3 regions of the Pseudarthrobacter defluvii genome follow, and region 2 is predicted to be linked to each of the others. Evidence: riboswitches for the same ligand, from Rfam matches in the RefSeq annotation. Region 2 holds a riboswitch; each other region holds the start of a gene.
The links. Region 2 has a riboswitch for S-adenosylmethionine ahead of JCQ34_RS06410 (bifunctional o-acetylhomoserine/o-acetylserine sulfhydrylase). Riboswitches for the same ligand answer to the same signal wherever they lie in the genome.

Region 1: linked by a shared signal. The riboswitch ahead of JCQ34_RS12030 (aminotransferase class V-fold PLP-dependent enzyme) and the one ahead of JCQ34_RS06410 (bifunctional o-acetylhomoserine/o-acetylserine sulfhydrylase) in region 2 are both predicted to bind S-adenosylmethionine.
Region 3: linked by a shared signal. The riboswitch ahead of JCQ34_RS17850 (DUF1737 domain-containing protein) and the one ahead of JCQ34_RS06410 (bifunctional o-acetylhomoserine/o-acetylserine sulfhydrylase) in region 2 are both predicted to bind S-adenosylmethionine.

What each region holds. Positions count from the first base shown of each region.
Region 1 is NZ_CP066362.1:2,601,003-2,605,273, forward strand. It holds gene aroA (3-phosphoshikimate 1-carboxyvinyltransferase) at 1-314, shown strand, start outside; gene rsgA (ribosome small subunit-dependent GTPase A) at 298-1,413, shown strand; gene hisN (histidinol-phosphatase) at 1,459-2,271, shown strand; SAM riboswitch class IV at 2,424-2,537, shown strand; gene JCQ34_RS12030 (aminotransferase class V-fold PLP-dependent enzyme) at 2,575-3,993, shown strand; gene JCQ34_RS12035 (class I SAM-dependent methyltransferase) at 4,095-4,271, shown strand, end outside.
Region 2 is NZ_CP066362.1:1,400,518-1,404,788, reverse strand. It holds gene metX (homoserine O-acetyltransferase MetX) at 1-754, opposite strand, end outside; SAM riboswitch class IV at 767-882, opposite strand; gene JCQ34_RS06410 (bifunctional o-acetylhomoserine/o-acetylserine sulfhydrylase) at 1,005-2,321, opposite strand; SAM riboswitch class IV at 2,365-2,479, opposite strand; gene JCQ34_RS06405 (VOC family protein) at 2,631-3,269, shown strand; gene JCQ34_RS06400 (DUF222 domain-containing protein) at 3,644-4,271, shown strand, end outside.
Region 3 is NZ_CP066362.1:3,827,516-3,831,786, reverse strand. It holds gene JCQ34_RS17865 (glutamate--cysteine ligase 2) at 1-549, shown strand, start outside; gene JCQ34_RS17860 (O-succinylhomoserine sulfhydrylase) at 672-1,880, opposite strand; gene JCQ34_RS17855 (rhodanese-like domain-containing protein) at 1,881-2,291, opposite strand; gene JCQ34_RS17850 (DUF1737 domain-containing protein) at 2,288-2,551, opposite strand; SAM riboswitch class IV at 2,565-2,680, opposite strand; gene opgC (OpgC domain-containing protein) at 2,861-4,271, shown strand, end outside.

The sequences.
Region 1 (4,271 bases), 1.2 Mb from region 2:
GACACGAGACGGACAGGCTCGCGGCCCTGGTGGCGGAAATCAACCGGCTCGGCGGAGACGCAGAGGAAACCAGCGACGGCCTCGTGATCCGTCCCGCCCGGCTGCATGGCGGCGTCGTCCGCAGTTACGCCGACCACCGCATGGCCACTGCCGGCGCTATCCTGGGCCTGGCAGTGGAGGGCGTGCAGGTGGAGGACATCGCCACCACCGCCAAGACCATGCCCGATTTCCCCCAGCTGTGGGCAGGCATGCTGGCCCAGGACGCCGCTGCGGCATCCGGACCGGAGGAGCCCAGCGGTGGCGCGGCGCACTGACTCCTGGGACGAATCCGACGTCCGCATCCGGCCGAACAAGAAGGGTTCCAGGCCCCGCACCAAGGATCGGCCCAGCCACGACGACGCCGTGACGGGACGGATCATCACGGTGGACCGTGGCCGGTACACGGCAGTGGTGGGTGAGGACTCGAAGAACGAACGCGTGGTCATCGCGGCACGCGCCCGCGAACTTCGCCGCTCGCCGGTGGTTGCCGGCGACTTCGTCTCGCTTGTGGGGGACGTGTCGGGCGCGCCGGACACGCTGGCCCGCCTGGTGAAGATCCAGGACCGCAAAACGCTCCTGCGCCGCAGCGCCGACGACACGGACCCGATCGAACGTGCCGTAGTGGCCAACGCCGACCAGCTGGTGATCGTGGTGGCGGCGGCCAACCCCGAGCCGCGGACCGGGTTCATCGACCGTGCCCTGGTGGCCGCATACGACGCCGGCATCGATCCGATCCTGCTGGTCACCAAGGCCGACGTCAAGGACCCCGCGGAACTGTTGTCCAACTACACCCACCTGGATTTCCCGGTGATCATCAGCCGGACTGCTGACGCCCTGGCCTCGGGCATCGACGCGCGCTCCGACGACGGCCTTTCGGCCCGGCTGGACAGCGCCGCCGTGGCCGGGCTCCGCGCGCACCTGGACGGCAAGGTCACGGTCATGCTCGGACACTCAGGCGTGGGCAAATCCACCATGGTGAACGCGCTGACCGGGGCCGAGCGGGCCACCGGCGGAGTCAACGCGGTGACCGGCCGGGGCCGGCATACATCGTCGTCGGCCCTGGCGCTGCGCCTGGCGGACTCGCCGGCCGGCAGCTGGATCATTGATACTCCGGGTATCAGGTCCTTCGGCCTGGCCCACGTGGACCCTGACCGGATCCTGCGCTCCTTCCCGGACCTCTCCCCCGGCATCGAGAACTGCGAACGGGGCTGCAAGCACACGGCGACCGCAGTGGACTGCGGCCTTGACGACTGGGTGGCTGACGGACACGCAGGTCCCACCGGTCCCGCACGGCTCGCGTCGCTGCGGCGGCTGCTCGGCACGGATCCAAGGCTGGAAGCACAGGAAACCAAGGAGCTTGGCAGCGTCAACTGACGCGTTCTCCCCGGAAGAAGCGCGGGCAGACGGTAGTTTGGAACCATGATCCAACCCGCTTCGAGCTACAACGATGACCTGCGCCTGGCACATGTCCTGGCCGACTCCGTGGATGACCAGACCATGAGCCGCTTCAAGGCCCTGGATCTCCACGTTGAGACCAAGCCGGACCTGACGCCGGTCACCGATGCGGACAAGGCCGCCGAGGAAGCCATCCGCGGGCAACTCTCGCGTTCCCGCCCACGTGACGCGGTCCTGGGCGAGGAGTTCGGCAGCACGGGCCACGGTTCGCGGCGCTGGATCATCGACCCCATTGACGGGACCAAGAACTTTGTCCGCGGCGTTCCGGTCTGGGCCACGCTGATCGCCCTGGTGGATGAAGGCGAACCCGTGGTGGGGGTGGTCAGCGCACCGGCCCTGGGCAAGCGCTGGTGGGCGGCAAAGGGCATGGGCGCGTACATGGGCAGGTCCCTGGCGGCTGCCACCCGGCTCCGCGTCTCCAACGTCTCCAGCCTCGCCGATGCCTCCCTCTCCTACTCCAGCCTCACCGGTTGGAAGGAACGGGGGAACCTTGATGAGTTCCTGGGCCTCACCGAGGACGTATGGCGGACCCGGGCCTACGGCGACTTCTGGTCGTACTGCATGGTGGCCGAGGGCTCGGTGGACATCGCCTGCGAACCGGAGCTGAACCTCTATGACATGGCCGCCCTGGTGCCGATCGTGGTGGAGGCCGGGGGGCGTTTTACCTCCCTCGAAGGCGAGGACGGACCGTTCGGCGGGAACGCCCTGGCCACCAACTCCATCCTGCACTCAGAGGTCCTGCACCGGCTGAACCCTTACCTGGATGATTTGCTGTAACGGTTGACGTTCTCCCGGCAAAACGAATAAAGCGACGGCGGACACCTCCCAAAGGAGGTGTCCGCCGTCGTTTATTCGGACGAGCGTAACAAAGGGCTTAACAATTGCCGCGGGTTCAGCCTGGGCCGCCGCATGTCCTACGCTTTTATCCAGGTCACGAGTGCCAGCGCTAAACCCCGGTTTGCTGGCCGGCAACCCTCCATTCGCGGTGGGGTGCCCCGGGTGACGACCAGGCCGGTCCGGAGTGGATGCGGCAAGCGCGGATTCCACTATGCCGGAGTCCTGTAGTCAAGTGAGGTCTCTGTGACAACTGCCACCGTCTCCCCCCAGCCCGCCATCACCGAAGCCGCCGCTGCTGCTGAACTCCACGCCATTGCCGGCCGGCCCCTCGCGGCGGTCACCGGCGCGGAAATCCAGGCACCGCTGATCACCGGCGGGCACGTCCGGTACGCGAACCTCGACTGTGGCGCATCGGCCCCGGCGCTCTCCGTGGTATCCGCCTACCTCAACGAGATCCTGCCCTACTACGCCAGCGTCCACCGCGGGGCAGGCTACGCCTCCCAGATCAGCACCTCGGTCTACGAAAATGCACGCAGCATCGTCCGGGACTTCGTGGGCGGCCGGCCGGACGATTCGGTCATCTTCACCCGCAACACCACAGACTCGCTGAACCTCCTGGCAGGTTGCCTCCCCCTCACCGACGGCCGCCCCGACGGCGATGTGCTCTACCTGGACATCGAACACCATGCCAACCTGCTGCCTTGGCAGGGCGTACCGCACCGGAGCATCGTCGCCGCAGAGACGATCACCGGCACCCTTGACGCCGTCCGCGCGGAGCTGGAGCAGGGCGGGGTCAGCCTGCTGGCAGTCACCGGCGCTTCAAACGTCACCGGCGAGATCCTTCCCATCCGGGCCCTGGCCGCGCTGGCCCACCAGCACGGCGCACGGATCGTGGTGGATGCTGCCCAACTCGCACCGCACCGCCGGGTGGACATCAGCGCCGACGGCATCGACTACCTCGCGTTTTCCGGCCACAAGCTGTACGCACCGTTCGGCGCCGGCGTCCTGGTGGGACGCCCTGACTGGTTGGACGCGGGCGTCCCGCACCTTGCCGGCGGCGGCGCGGTGAAGGAAGCAAGGCTCGACGGCGTCAGCTGGGCCAGTGGCCCGGCCCGCCATGAGGGGGGCTCACCGAACGTCCTCGGAGCCGCAACCCTGGCCCGAGCCACGCAGGTCCTCGCCGGGCTGGACCAGGACCGGTGGCACGCCCACGAATCGGCCATCCGCTCCTTCCTGGTGGAGGGCCTGCAGGACATCGACGGGGTCACCGTCCACCAGATCTTCAAGGACAGCAACCCGGAAACGGACACCATCGGCGTGGTCAACTTCTCCGTGGAGGGCTATGACGCAGGACTGGTGGCCGCCTACCTCGCAGCCGAGCACGGCGTGGGGCTGCGCGATGGACGCTTCTGCGCCCATCCCCTGCTGAAGCGCCTGGGCCTGCCGTCAGGCTCGCTTAGGGCAAGCTTCGGCGTCGGCTCACGGCTGGAGGATGCCGAACGCCTCCTCGCGGGCATCCGAGCGCTGCGCAGCAAGGGCTTGGGCTGGGACTACGTAGTGGACGCAGGCCGGTGGGTGCCCGCCAACGACGCCCGCACCTACCCGCACTGGGCACCCAACACCCCGGGAACGGCCGGCGCAGCGCCCTGCATCGACGACTAGGCAGCCTGGCGGGAAGAAGGCTGCTTCCCCGACGGCTGGAGGTGGTCCCATGCGGTAAATTCGAGGGGCAATCACCGGCAACACACAGAAGGAGGCCACGCGTGGTTCGGGGTGGCCCCAGGCTTGATCACGGACGGCGCCGGGAGCTCGGGCAGAGCTTCCAGGATGGCGGCAGGCACTACCATCGCATCCGCCCGGGATACCCGGAAGAATCGGTCCGCTGGCTGGTGCCCACCGATGCCCATGACGCCCTGGACGTCGGTGCGGGTACCGGGAAA
Region 2 (4,271 bases):
CCTGAAGGGGCGACTCGGATGCCTGGGCTGACCGGCCAAAGCGGCCTTCCAGTTCGGCGGCGGACCGGTAGGTGATGTGGGCGATGCGCCGGGCAAGGGCCAGGCCCTCTTCAGGACAGGGACCGCCGTAGTAGTCGCCGCCGTTGAAGTTTGGATCCTGCCGGATGGCCAGGGTCTGGGCCTGGGCAAAGGCGATTTGTTCTGCGGTGCTGGCAGCCCCGACGGCGATGACGGCGCAGCGCTGCACCCTTTCCGGGTACGTCACTGCCCATTCCAGTGCGCGGGCGCCGCCCATGGAGCCGCCAAGGACCGCGAACCAGCTCTTGATTCCCAGCTGGTCTGCGAGCCGGACTTCCGCCTCGGTGCTGTCCCGCAGCGTGACCAGGGGGAAGCGGGAGCCCCAGGGCGATCCGTCGGGGGCGGGAGAGGAGGGGCCTGTGGAGCCGTAGCAGCCGCCCACAATGTTGATGGACACCACGAAGAAACGGTCGGTGTCCACGGGGGCGCCGGGGCCCGCGAGTTGTTCCCACCAGCCTTCTTCGTCCGTGTCGCCACGGGTTACGTGCGTGCTGCCGGTCAGCGCATGCTCGATCAGGATGGCGTTGCTGGCGTCCGCGTTGAGCGTCCCCCAGGTTTCGTAGGCCAGGGTGACGTCCGGGAGGTATCCCCCGGCTTCGAGTTCCAGTCCCCCGATGGAGGCGTAGCGGACAATTCCGTGTTCGGGGATGGTTTTTGGGGCGACGGTAACCGTCATGGCAAGACCTCTTCTACGCGCTTGCCCGCCGTCATTTGACCGGCAGGCCAGGTCCTCACCCGGGGCACCCCACCGCGAATGGAGGGTTGCCGGCCAGCAAGCCGGGGCTGTCACTGGCACTCATGACCTGGATCGAGTGTACGAAATACTCCCCGGTCCAGGCCAAGAGTGTGACTGGTTGTGACTTCCCGGCTTGCTGCCCGCCCCGCCTTACCGCCCGAGTGGAGGCCCGGCGTCGTACTTTGCCCGTCTAGGCGCTCTTCGCAGCCCTGAAGCCTGCTTCCAGGTCGGCGAGGATGTCGTCGATGTGTTCCAGCCCCACGGAAAGCCTGACGAGTCCCGGGTGCACCCCGGCCACAGCCTGCTGCTCCGGGGAGAGCTGGCTGTGGGTGGTCGACGCCGGGTGGATGACCAGGGAGCGCACGTCGCCGATGTTGGCCACATGGGAGTGCAGCTCCAGGGCGTCGACGAAGCGTTTGCCCGCCTCCGCTCCGCCGGCCAGGTTGAAGGCGACGACGGCGCCCGTCCCCTTGGGCCCGTACTTGCGGCCACGCTCGTACCAGGGGCTGGACGGCAGCCCGGCATAGGCGACCGATTCGACGTCGTGCCTTGCCTCAAGCCAGCGCGCCACTTCCGTGGCGTTGGCAACGTGGCGCTCCACCCGCAGGCTCAAAGTCTCCAGGCCCTGGGAAATCAGGAAGGCGTTGAAGGGCGAGACCGCCGAGCCCAGGTCGCGCAGGAGCTGGACCCGCGCCTTGAGGATGTAGGAGAAGTTGGCCCCCAGCGCTCCATCGGCTCCCAGATCGCGGGCGTAGACCAGCCCGTTGTAGGTGGGATCCGGGGTGTTGAAGCCTGGGAACCGTTCCGGGTCCTTGCTGAAATCGAACTTGCCGGAATCGACGATCACGCCGGCGATGGCTGTGCCGTGGCCGCCCAGGTACTTGGTGGCGGAATGGATCACGATGTCCGCGCCCCACTCCAGCGGGCGGATGAGGTACGGGGTGGAGAGGGTGTTGTCCACGATGAGGGGCACGCCGGCCTGGTGGGCGACTTCGGAGATGCCCTCGATGTCCAGGACGTCCTGGCGGGGGTTGGAGACCACTTCACCGAAGAAGAGCTTGGTGTTGGGCTGGACTGCGTTGCGCCACTGGTCCAAGTTGTCGGGGTCCTCCACGAACGTGACGGAGATGCCGAACTTTTTCAGGGTGTGGGCGAAGAGGTTATAGGTTCCGCCGTAGAGGCTGGGGCTGGCCACGATGTGGTCGCCGGCCTCCGCGATGTTCAGGACCGCGAACGTTTCAGCGGCCTGGCCGGAACTCAGCAGCAGCGCTGCCAAACCACCTTCGAGGCTGGCGATCCGCTGTTCCACTGCGTCCTGCGTCGGGTTGCCGATGCGGGTGTAGATGGGCGCGAGTTCGGACAGTGCGAAACGGTTTGCTGCGCTTTCGGCCGTTGGGAACACGAAGGACGTGGTCTGGTAGATGGGCAGGGCACGGGCTCCCGCTGCACTGTCCACTTCCTGGCCGGCGTGGATTTGGCGGGTTTCGAAGGACCAACCGTTGGACATCCAAATCTCCTTTGACATGGGCCCGGCATGCTCACCGGCAGTGCGGGCGCGCTTGCTTCCGGTTCTTGCCGGACAGCCAGGTCTTCACCCGGGGCACCCCACCGCGGATGGAGGGTTGCCGGCCAGCGAGCCGGGGCTTGGCGCTGGCACTCATGACCTGCGCCAAGTCTAGGAACAGCGTTGTTGCCGTGAACAGGATTGTGACGAACATGGTCTTTTAGGCGGCCTTTCCATGGCCATTGAGTGCGCGCAAATCCAGTAAGGGTACCCTTAGCTGAGAGCCGCATCACAAAGTGCCAAGATGTTGCCATGCGCATGGATCACGTCTCTTACGCCTGTGAACACGACGGCCTCGCGGCCACCACCGAACGTATTGCAACTGCCCTCGGCGTTGAGGCAGTGAAGGGCGGGGTACACCCCCGGTTCGGAACCCGGAATATGATCATCCCGCTCGCCGGTCACAAGTACCTCGAGGTTGTGGAGGTCCTGGACCACCCTGCATCGGACAAGGCACCGTTTGGACAGGCCGTAAGGGCCCGATCCGCGGCAGGCGGCGGCTGGATGGGCTGGTGCGTCGAAGTGGACGACCTCGCCCCCTTCGAGGAACGCCTCGGCCGCTCCGCTGTCAACGGCAACCGCAAGTTCCCGGACGGCCGCGAGCTGGTCTGGAAGCAGATTGGCATCCTGGGCCTCATCGCCGATCCCCAGGTCCCGTACATGCTCAAGTGGGAGGGTGATCCCTCACTTCACCCCTCCAACGCCTACCAGAGCAACCTCAAGATGAGCTGCCTGACCATCGCAGGCTCCGCCTCCCGGGTCACCGAGTGGCTGGGTGAGCCGGTGGAAAAGCCGCTTGAGGATGTTGCGGTCGAGTGGGTCGCCCCGCACGGAACGCCCGGCATCCTGTCGGTCACGTTCGAAACCGCCAACGGGGCTGTCACTCTCTGACGCTCCAGCCCTCTTCCCTTTCGGGAAATGGGTGCGCCGGGTCCATGCCCGGATAATCTTCGGCCGCCATGAGGTGGTGACAACGGCGTCACCACCTCATGGCGGCCGAATTCATTTGAGTGGCACTCGCGTTTGCTGGGCCGCAATAGTTCTGCGCCACACATACTCCTTTGGGCATCGTGCGCTTTGGCTGCGGCAGGGAACCTTCGCATAGAAAACGTACGACGGCGGATGGCGGCTTTTTGCGCCCGAAGCGCCATCGGCAGCGTAGGGCTTAGCGGCACAGCGGCAAGTCCGGCGGCAGTTCACGGGCTGGCTCATGCCGAGGATCAGGCTCAGGTACGAATGTCAGTGCCTCGATAGATGATGTTCATATGGAAATCAGCAGCAGCGCATCAGCGGTAGGACAGGGCATTCATGGCTTTGCTGCTGCCCTTGATGCGCTGGAGCGGGAGGATGCTTTCCTGGCCTCCGGCCTTGCTGTTGGTTCCGGTGTTGATGTGTTGCAGCGGCGGTATGAGATCCGGTTGGAACGGCTGGATCTCCGGTCCCGGCTCACGGCCCAGCTCGCGGCCGGGCAGGCACAGGATGCATCCGAGGCCGTCGCGTTTCAGCAGGCCATGACTCCGCCCGATGCCTCCCTCCAGGACCGCACCTACGCTGAAATGTCCACCGTGGAGGAAATCGCCGGCGTCCTGACGCTGAGTTCAGCCGCCGCCGGCGCGTTCCTGGAACAGTCCCGGAAGGTCTGCTCCCTGCCGCCCGTGTTCCAGGCCCTGGCCGTCGGGGCCATGTCGTGGCAGCACGCGAGAATCGTGGCGGACGAAACCGAAGGCCTCGACCCGGCCGGTGCTGCCGGGCTGGTGGCGCACTTCTTCGACCCCGACGCACCCCACCCCGCCCGCGGAGCCGCACCCGGTGAACTCGTCCCCTCCCGGTTCCGGGCCAAGGTCCGTGCCTGGCGGGAACGCCACCACCCCGAATCCATCGAGAAACGCCACA
Region 3 (4,271 bases), 1.8 Mb from region 2:
GAGGGCATGGTCTACTTCGACGCCCGCTTGTCCCGCAACCATCCCACCGTCGAGGTACGGGTGGCGGACGTCTGCCTCCGGGCCGAGGACGCGGCCCTCATTGCGGTCCTGGTCCGGGCGCTGGTGGAATCAGCAAGCAGGGAGTGGCGCGAGGACGTTGATCCTGCACCCGTTCCCACGGTTCTTTTGCGGATGGCTTCCTGGCAGGCCAGCAGTGAAGGGCTCAGCGGCGAACTCCTGGATTTCGGCAACTTCCGTCCTGCCCCCGCTGCGGACGTGGCCCGTTCACTGGTGGACTACCTGGCTCCCGTCCTGCAGGAACAGGGCGAGCTGGCCCTTGCCCGGCAGGGTGTAGAGGACATCATCGCCCGCGGGACGGGGGCAGCCGAACAACGCCGCGCCCGTGACAATGCCCTGGCCGGTCCGCCGCCCGGGGACATGGGGTTCGGGGCCGTGGTGAGGCAGGCCGTGAACGTGACCATGCGCGGAGCGCTTGATCTCTCCGAAGTGGCGGCCACTCCCGAGCTGCTGCGGGTCCGCCAATCCTGACCGGCCGCCTGGCGCATCGCGACGCGCAGCTTCCTTTTCGACGCGCTTATTCCCTTTCGCGGCCCGCATTTGGGCCGCGACCGGGAATCTGCGCCGCGAAAACGGGAAAGCGCGTCGAAAACCTAGATCTGCTTCAGAGCCTGTTCCAGGTCGCGGATGAGGTCGTCCGGGTCCTCAAGCCCCACGGAGAGACGGACCACGCCGTCGCTGAGCCCAATGGCAGCCCGTCCCTCCGGTCCCATGGCGCGGTGGGTGGTGGTGGCGGGATGGGTGATCAGGGACTTGGAATCGCCCAGGTTGTTGGAGATGTCGATGATCCGCAGCCCGTCCAGCAGGGCGAAGGCGGCCTCCTTACCGGAGCGCCCACCCGAAGGAGCAAGCTCCAGCGTCAGGACGGTCCCGCCCGCGCTCATCTGCTTCGCCGCCAGCCCGTACTGCGGGTGCGACTTCAGCAGCGGATACTTCACCCAGCTCACGGCCGGTTGCTCCTCCAGCCACTCGGCCAGCCGGAGGGCGGTGGCGGAGGAGTGGTTGACGCGGAGGCCCATGGTTTCCAGGCCCTTGGTCAGGACCCAGGCATTGAATGGGGACAGCGCGGGGCCGGTGTGTCGCATCAGCTGCTTCACGGGTCCCTCGATGAACTCCTTGGTGCCCAGGATGGCACCGCCCATCACCCGGCCCTGGCCGTCGATGTGCTTGGTGCCCGAGTAGACGATGACGTCGGCGCCGAGGTCCCCGCAGCGCTGCAGTAGGGGAGTGGCGAAGACGTTGTCCGCCACCACGGTGGCCCCGGCGGCGTGCGCCAGTTCGCTGACAGCGGCGATGTCCACGATTTCCTGCATGGGGTTGGACGGGGATTCGAAGAAGACAGCCGTGGTGGGCTTGGAGAGCGCTTCGCGCCACTGGTCCAGGTCCGGCCCGTCGACGAACACCGTCTCCACACCCCATCGGGGCAGGATCTCGTTCAGGACTACGAAGCAGGAACCGAACAGCGAGCGTGCGGCCACTACCCGGTCGCCGGCTGCCAGCAGGGCACCCAGGGCCGTGAACACCGCGGACATGCCCGACGCCGTCGCGAAGCATGCTTCAGTGCCTTCGAGCAGCCGGAGCCGTTCCTGGAAGGTGGCCACGGACGGGTTGCCATAGCGGGAGTAGACGAAGCGCTCATCCTCGCCGGTGAAGGCGCGTTCAGCAGCGGCCGCGGATTCGTAGACGAAGCCGGAGTTGAGGAAGATGGCCTCCGACGTTTCCTGGAAGTTGCTGCGGTCCAGCCCGCCGCGGACTGCCTGGGTGTCGGGGTTCCAGCCGGGGGCGTCTTGGTTGAAGCTCACTTAGTTCTTTCCGAGGTTGGTGGGCAGGCCGCGGTTTTTCCAGCCATTGACGGTCCGCTCGCCGAAGCGGTCGGGATCGCCTTCGAAGCCCTCGAGGACGCTGTAGGCGGTGAAACCCGCCTGGGTGGCGGCGGTGGCCGCGGCGATGGAGCGCTTGCCGGAGCGGCACAGGAACACCAGTTCCGCCTGGGGATCCTCCGGTGCCTGGTTCGTCAGGTCCTTGATGAAGTCCGGGTTGGGGATGCCGCCGGGGAAGGTCCACTGGATGAACAGGGGGTCGTTGTCTGTGGCCTTGGTGTCGGGGATGCCGATGTGGGCCCATTCGCCCTCGGTGCGGACATCCACCAGGACGGCGCCCTGCTCCAGCTTGGCCCAGGCTTCCTGCGGCGTCAGGTCTCCGGCGTAGCTCATGCGTGGCCCTCGCCGTCGAACTCGCCCTCGAGCTCGTCCACGGCAGTGGCCACGGCGGCATCCGCCGAGGCGATGGCGGCCGGAAGGACGATGGCCTGCGCCACGATGACGGTGGTGCCGTTGAAGGTTGCCGCAGGGCTGCCGTGCAGCACGTACCCGTCGGCGAGTGCAGCGGAGATCCGCTCGCAGAACTCACGGGTGTCCGCGCCGGTAATCAGGCGGTAGGACAGTCTTTCGTCAGGGGCGGGTGCGTCAGACACGACGGATCTCCTTCTTTCACGCTTGCAGCTCGAATGGGTCGATATGCCGAGTATTCACCTGAGGCACCCCGCCGCGAAAGGGAGGGTTGCCGACCGGCCAGTCAGGGCTTGGCGCCGGTACTCATTACTCCCCAAAAACGTAACACCTGCGCTCCCGAGCCGCACGGCCGCCGTCGTCATGTTCCGTAATTCGCCGGACGCCCAGGCGACACGCGAAGGCCCGCCGCCCGATAAAGTCTTACCGGGGGCACCGCCCCGTCGCCTAAGCAACGGGCAGCAGAGCAATGAGTACCGGGGGGTCCTTGCAACATGCGGGCAGTGACATCGCACCACCACGCCATCTGGCGGAACCGTCCGCGTTCTGCCGTCGCCTATCTGGCAACCATCGTCATCGCCTTCCTGGCCGTTCTGGCGCCGGCAGGTCCGGCGCAGGCGGCCCAGACTGCACCTGACAACGGAAAGCCGTGGTTGGGTGCCGTCCTTGAGTGGGGCGAGGATACCGCCGCAGGCTTCAGCGACCGGCTGGGTGCCAGCCCCGCTGTCTTCGGACACGACATCACCATTCCATTCCGTGACTCGGAACGGAATGACATCGACGGCTTCCTGCAGCAGGCCGCAGCCAAAGGCTCCCACGCCCTGCTCACGGTGAAGCCGTCGGTGCCGCTGGACCAGCTCGGCACCAGCGAGGCCGAAGCCTTCGCACAGCAGGTGCACGGCCTCACCTCCGGGTTCAAGGGGCAGCTGCTGATCCGGTTTGCCCCTGACATGAACACCAGCTGGGTGGGCTGGGGCCAGCAGCCCGCCGCGTACCGCCAGGCCTTCCAAGCAGTGTCCAAGGCATTCAAGAAGGACGACGGCGGCCGGGTCGCCATGGTGTGGTCACCTTACCTGGGCAAGGACTACCCCTTTGACCGGAGCCGGAACGCGCCGCAGCCGGGAAGCGACGGGTTCGCTTTGCTGGACACGAACGGGGACGGGGCCTGGAACGGGAGCGATAACGCCTACGCACCGTATTACCCGGGCGACGACGCCGTGGACTGGGTGGGTCTTGCCGCCTACCACGACGACACGGCCGGCGGAGCCGCCGTCAACACCGTGCCCCGGGCCGGTGAACTCCAGGAGATGCTGACAGCCTCCGGGGGCGAAAACTTCTACGGCACCTATTCAGAGGGGCGCCGGAAACCCTTCCTGCTCCAGACGTCGGCCTTCTACAGCCCTTCAACGGGCGGCGCACCCGAAGCCGACATCAAAACCGGCTGGTGGGACCAGGTGGTGGGAACTGCCACCTCCCCGGGATTCGGCCGCACGGCCGCCGTCGTGTGGGATGAGCGCACCAGCACCAGGGACACCGGGGTGGCGAGCATCAGCTGGCTGCTCACCGGAAGCCCGGAGATTGCCAAAGCGGCGGCGGATCGGCTGAAAGCCTCGCCGATGGTCACCGGCCCTGTGACCGATCAGGCATCCACCGGCACTTATGTCCGCGCCAACACACTTTCCGGGCCTGCTGCCTGGACTGTTGCCGCTGCCATGCTCATCCTTCTGGTGGCCCTGTGGCAGGTTCCGCGCAGGATCAATGCAGCCACGGCCTGGAGCTACCAGGATCCTTCCACCAGGGACTCGCGCGTAGACTTGTTGCGCGGCATGGCCATCGTCTTTGTGGTGGTCAACCACCTGGGCATGGCCTCGCTGTTCCAGTTGCTCACGCAGGAGGCAGTGGGCT